3 regions of the Providencia rettgeri genome follow, and region 3 is predicted to be linked to each of the others. Evidence: predicted binding sites of a transcription regulator. Region 3 holds the regulator's gene; each other region holds the start of a gene.
What was found. Region 3 encodes Fur, which represses iron uptake genes when iron is present. Its sites were predicted from a motif close to ATAATAATGAGAACNACTATCAA; they were not measured.

Region 1 (2,207 bases), 410 kb from region 3:
TTATTGGCGTTATATTGATCGCGTTTATCTCAGGGCGGGGTGAAAGTCCCCACCGGCGGTAACATGCAACGCGCATGAAGCCCGCGAGCGCTTTATCATTTCGGTGGTAAAGGTCAGCAGATCCAGTGTGAATCTGGAGCCGACGGTTATAGTCCGGATGGGAGAGAATTAACTGTATCTGCATGCTTGTGCGGTATTGCACAGAGATGTTCTGCATACCTGAGTAGGTAGGTTGCCACTTATAGGTAATTTATTTATTCATCATTTCTCGTACTCCTAAGACTGCCTTGATTCTGGTAACTAGTTAATAACTATTTAAGAGGTTTTTTACCATGGATCATACGCTACTTTCCGAATTCGGTAATCCAATCGAACGTGTTGAAAAAGCTATCGAGGCCTTGCGCCAAGGTAAAGGTGTCCTTGTTCTGGACGATGAAGATCGTGAGAATGAAGGTGACTTAGTTTTTGCTGCTGAAACCATGACTGTAGAGCAAATGGCATTTACCATTCGCTACAGCAGTGGCATTGTGTGTTTGTGTATCACAGAAGAGCGTCGCAAAAAACTGGAATTGCCAATGATGGTGGAAAATAATACCAGCCAAAATCAAACCGGTTTTACTGTGACAATTGAAGCGGCAAATGGCGTAACCACAGGGGTTTCTGCCGCAGATCGCATCACGACTATTCGCGCAGCGATTGCGGATGACGCAGTGCCAGCAGACCTTAATCACCCTGGTCACGTCTTCCCATTACGTGCTCGTGAGGGCGGTGTCTTAGCACGTCGTGGTCATACTGAAGCGACTATCGATTTAGCCTTATTAGCAGGGTTTAAGCCAGCTGGTGTGCTCTGTGAATTGACTAACGATGATGGCTCAATGGCACGTACACCAGAAGTGGCTGCTTTTGGTAAGCAGCACGGGTTGACGGTTGTGACTATCGAGGATTTAGTACAGTATCGTTTGCAGCAGGAAAAGAAAGCCAGCTAACCTTAGTCCTCTTTCGAGGAAAAGTTTGTTTTTTTAAACTTAAATATTGGTAGGCTAACTTCAGCTAAATTATTTAAGTTATTGATAGTACGTTAAGCATATAGAATTGCATTAAGGCCACTGAGTTGCACACCTCGTGGCCTTTTCAATTTATTTGATGATCATACTCATAATTAGCTTACTGTGATTTTTATTTAAAAGCGTATGCTATAAGTCGTAGCTAATTGAGTTGGAGTTGAAATCATCATGTCGGTAAATACTTCAGTCGTAAATAACAAGATCCCAGCAATTTTTATAGGTCATGGTAGCCCAATGAATGCTATTGAGGACAATCCTTATACAAAAGCGTGGGAACAACTCGGCAAAACCTTACCTAGGCCAAAAGCGATATTGGTGATTTCAGCACACTGGTATACTCGCGGGACTGCGGTAACCTCCATGTTAAAACCGAAAACCATTCACGATTTTGGCGGATTCCCAGAAGCACTATACCAAATTGAATATCCAGCACCGGGCTCACCTGAACTAGCCCGGCAGGTTGCTGATTTATTAGCGCCAGAACCAGTTTATCTTGATAAAGAAGAGTGGGGGCTTGATCATGGAACATGGGAAATTTTAGTGCGTATGTACCCAGAAGCCAATATTCCGGTGATCCAGCTAAGTATTGATGGCACAAAACCTGCGACTTGGCACCATGAACTAGGCAAAAAACTGTCTATTTTAAGGGAACAAGGGATACTGATTATGGGAAGCGGTAATGTGGTACACAATTTACGAGCGATGAACTGGCAAAACTCACAAGCTGAGCCTTATCCGTGGGCTGCATCTTTTGAGCAATTTGTGTATGACAACTTGCAAAGCCATGAAATCCCTCACCCGTTGACCAAAGGGCTAGAACGGGAAGATGGCAAATTATCAAACCCATCGCCAGAGCATTATTTACCGCTTTTACCCATATTAGGCACTTGGGATGGTGAAGAAGGGGTCAATACGCCAATTGAAGGGATTGTTTCTGCGTCATTGAGTATGATGTCAGTCGTTGTCGGCGAAATCTCCTCGTCATATTTCAGGCTGTAACGTTGTTAGCTTCACTCTGCAATCTAAGTCACATACTGATGTATGCTCCTTAGAATTGCCTCGCTTGCTGCCTAGTTACAACCTGAACTATTTAGAGGAGCGTCTTTGTCATAGAGGAGCGTCTTTGTCATATTTCAGGCTGTA
Region 2 (2,207 bases), 1.6 Mb from region 3:
AGCAAAATGATCGCACAAAACATTGTTGATTGGCGTGATGAGAATGGTCAGTTTAATGACAGAAAACAGTTACTGAAAGTGGCACGCCTTGGGCCTAAAGCCTTTGAACAGTGTGCGGGGTTCCTGCGTATCACCAATGGTGAAAACCCACTGGATGCGTCAACGGTTCACCCTGAAGCATACCCTATTGTTGAAAAAATTCTGCAAACTGTTCGCCAACCACTGAAAGAAATTATGGGTAACTCACAAGTGCTTAATGCACTGAGTCCCCGTGATTTCACCACTGAACAATTTGGGGTGCCAACAGTCACAGATATCATCAAAGAACTGGAAAAACCAGGACGCGATCCCCGCCCTGAGTTTAAAACAGCCACCTTCGCAGAAGGTGTCGAAACGATGAATGACCTCGTTTCTGGCATGATTTTAGAAGGCGCCGTGACTAACGTGACCAACTTTGGGGCATTTGTGGATATCGGCGTTCACCAAGACGGTTTAGTACATATATCTTCATTATCCAACAGTTACGTCGAAGACCCACACAAAGTCGTGAAAGCTGGGGATATAGTGAAGGTAAAAGTCTTGGATGTGGATATTCCCCGTAAGCGTATCGCCCTTACCATGCGTTTGGACGAACAAGCAGGTGAGTCTAGCAATGGGCCTCGTAAAGCTGCGCCTGCACAAGATAAAAACGCACGTAAAACAGCGGCTCCTCGAGGTAATTCACGCCAAAATACAAACTCATCAGGTAATAGCGCCATGAGCGATGCGCTTGCCGCCGCGTTTGGCAAGAAACGCTAGTCTAATTAAGACCAATACCCCAATAAACTTATTGGGGTATTGTCTTTATCAGAAATATCTTCGCCACTATATAAATAAACTCAATATACTGTACAAAAACCAACCTACTTGATTCTTTTCCCACAATCCCCACATCAGCGAAAAAACACCGTCAACTCCATGCTTCGTTGATCCACATCAAGTCAAAATGACGAAAAAAGAGGCTAAATATAATAGAAGATGGATGATTATGATTCTCATTGTTAATTAGATTTATTTTTGTTTTACTCAACGTTTTTCTTGTAGATAGAAACTTTTCTAACAATAATTATCAGTATCATTATGAATTAAATCGTTAGGAAGAGAATAGGAAGACACCATGGCTATACTTCCTCAATGCAGTTACAAAATTCTGGGTTTTTCCCCCGAAATCAGCCCTGCATATCGTCAAAAATTATTGTCTCTCGGTTTATTGCCGGGCTCCGTTTTTAAAGTGGTGCGTTTAGCGCCTTTTGGCGATCCTGTTCAAATAGAAACCCACCGCGTCAGCTTAGTGCTACGCAAAAAGGATCTCGCCCTACTAAACCTTGATGAAGCGCCTACCGCTTAAGTCTTCTTTTTTATTATTGGCAAACACTATGAAACGATTGACTATCGGCTTAATTGGTAACCCCAATGCAGGTAAAACAACTCTTTTTAACCAGCTAACAGGGTCAAGACAACGCGTCGGTAACTGGGCAGGCGTCACGGTTGAGCGCAAAGTTGGCCGCTTCCACACGGATGACCACAAAATTGAGCTTGTCGACCTCCCCGGCACCTACTCCCTCACCACGATTTCTGAGCAAACCTCCCTCGACGAACAAATTGCCTGCTACTTTATTTTAAGTGGTGAAGCCGACATGCTGATTAACGTTGTTGATGCTTCGAACCTTGAGCGTAACCTCTACCTAACACTACAGTTAGTTGAATTAGGCGTGCCATGTATTGTCGCCCTGAATATGTTGGATATTGCCAAAAGCCAACACATTGATATTGATATTGCTGAACTGGAAAAACAACTGGGTTGTCCAGTTATCCCAATGGTTTCAACTCGTGCCACAGGTATCGATAAATTGAAAAAAACCATTGATACTCATCCGCAAAATAACCAAAAAGCCCTTGTTGAATATCCACCACAATTATTACAAGCTGTTGATTCATTGTCTGAACAAATCTCAGCTCAACAATTTAGCCACCAACAACGCCGCTGGTTAGCTTTGCAAATCCTTGAAGGGGATATTTATAGTCGACAACGCGCTGAAATTTCTGACGCGCAATTACAAGTCACTCGCCAGCAGCTCAATGAAACGCTAAATGAAGAGCCTGAACTATTAATTGCCGATGCCCGTTATCAATCCATCGCCACCATCTGCCAAGGGGCGATCAACAAT
Region 3 (2,207 bases):
GCAGTAAAGAAGATATTGAAGCTTTTGATATTCTACTTCTTGGTATTCCAACTTGGTATTACGGCGAAGCACAATGTGATTGGGATGACTTTTTCCCAACGTTAGAAGAAATTGATTTTGAAGGTAAGCTTGTCGCCCTATTTGGTTGCGGAGACCAAGAAGACTACGCAGAATATTTCTGTGATGCGATGGGCACCATTCGCGATATCATCGAACCTCGTGGTGCGGTGATTGTGGGTCACTGGCCAACTGAAGGCTACCACTTTGAAGTTTCAAAAGGTATGGCAGATGATAACCACTTTATCGGCTTAGCGATCGATGAAGACCGTCAACCCGAATTGACTGATGAACGTGTTGATGCATGGGTCAAACAAATCTCTGAAGAAATGTCATTAGCTGAAATTCTTGGTTAACCGATTAAAAACAGACTTGGCTCTTAAGCTGGGAGCTTTCCCAGGCAAAATGCATCCTAAAGGGGCATGAGGCAGTCTAGAATAATCGATTAACTATCCTAATTGGATAGACTTATAAGAGATTATCAAAATAATGAGACAATGCATGGTTTCTATTTTTATTTTCCATGCCTATAATTGTAAATCAGTTTAGAAGACAACTGGATCTATGTTAAAAATGTTTCGTTATTGTTAAATTTATGATTTAAGATACAGGACAAACCCGCATGACAGACAACAATAAAGCATTGAAAAATGCTGGACTCAAAGTCACTCTTCCAAGACTCAAGATTTTGGAAGTACTTCAGGAGCCTGAGTGCCACCACGTCAGTGCGGAAGATCTCTATAAAAAGCTGATTGATATGGGCGAAGAGATCGGGCTAGCGACTGTATACCGTGTATTGAACCAATTTGATGATGCAGGTATCGTTACGCGCCATAATTTCGAGGGTGGAAAATCCGTATTTGAATTAACTCAGCAGCATCACCATGACCACTTAATCTGCTTAGATTGTGGTAAAGTGATTGAGTTTACTGATGAATCGATTGAAACTCGCCAAAAAAATATCGCTGCTCGCCACGGTATTAAGTTGTCTAACCACAGCTTATACTTGTATGGTCACTGTGCTGATGGTGATTGCCGCGATAACGCTGACGCACACGAAGCAAAAGAGTAATGAATTAATCACCATCATATCGTCATGGTGAACTATTTTGCAAAAGCCTGATAGCAACTGTTATCAGGCTTTTTTATTATATTCAATCCACGGATAATCAATTTTTTCGTGATACTCAGCACATTTTTCTTATTCATTTTCTGTTTATCACTAAAATATGTTATTAATGTGAAACATTGAAGTGTTCCATAATAAGTTGCAATTCACTTCAAATCCTTTATATTATCGATTGATAAATATACCTTCTTAATTTGAGAACATTTACTGTGATATCATAGCAATACATAAAGTTAACGGAATATACTTTGTATCTATTTTTCATATAAATGCCATATAATTTATCTTATAGCGTCTAAAATAAGCTCAGTATACTAGTATCAAAATTTTTTATTTTTGAATCTAATAAACAAGAAAAGTGTAATAAAAAAGTAAAAATACATTTTTATTGTGTAATTACTGTATTTTTAACTAGACTTACTTGGTTCGCTCTCGTGTTTCGTAAGAGATTAACTGATGAAAAAAACATACTTCTTTATTAATACGAGTTTTTTCTTCTGGTTTCTTACTTTAATAGGATGGTTCTTTAGTCATACTGCCATCACCTTATTTTCATTTGTATTATCAATACTGTTTTTGATCTTATACTTCAATCAAAAAAAGGTAAGTAAAATGTTCACCAAAAGACAAAACAAACAAACCATTGAAGAAACCCCTGCAATTCCTGAACCTGAAGTTGTTTCTAAGGTAGAAGAACACGTTATGATATCAACACCAACCCTTAGTGAAGAAAAATCGAATACGATTATCTCAAGAGATGTGATATTTGAAGGTAATATTACATCCAATGAGCAAGTACATATTTATGGCAAGGTGATTGGTAATATCACTGGAAAAGAGAATACTGTGAAAGTCATGCTTAATGGACAAGTTACAGGTAACATTAGTTGTAAGGAATTGATTATTAATGGTCGAGTCGAAGGTGAGTGTGTTTCTGATTCCATTAGCATTGAAAATAATGGCGAAATCCATGGCACAATTCACTACAGCAGCTTATCGATTAAAAAAGGCGGTATTCTTT

Region 1: the regulator Fur is predicted to act here: its motif matches at 1,141-1,163, upstream of ygiD (4,5-DOPA dioxygenase extradiol).
Region 2: the regulator Fur is predicted to act here: its motif matches at 1,022-1,044, upstream of feoA (ferrous iron transporter A).

What each region holds. Positions count from the first base shown of each region.
Region 1 covers NZ_CP163512.1:2,676,010-2,678,216, reverse strand. Annotated here, with positions in the region: FMN riboswitch at 23-173, shown strand; gene ribB (3,4-dihydroxy-2-butanone-4-phosphate synthase) at 333-986, shown strand; gene ygiD (4,5-DOPA dioxygenase extradiol) at 1,233-2,063, shown strand.
Region 2 covers NZ_CP163512.1:3,859,568-3,861,774, reverse strand. Annotated here, with positions in the region: gene AB6N04_RS17760 (Tex family protein) at 1-798, shown strand, start outside; gene feoA (ferrous iron transporter A) at 1,157-1,387, shown strand; gene feoB (Fe(2+) transporter permease subunit FeoB) at 1,416-2,207, shown strand, end outside.
Region 3 covers NZ_CP163512.1:2,263,209-2,265,415, forward strand. Annotated here, with positions in the region: gene fldA (flavodoxin FldA) at 1-413, shown strand, start outside; gene fur (ferric iron uptake transcriptional regulator) at 680-1,129, shown strand; gene AB6N04_RS10260 (polymer-forming cytoskeletal protein) at 1,799-2,207, shown strand, end outside.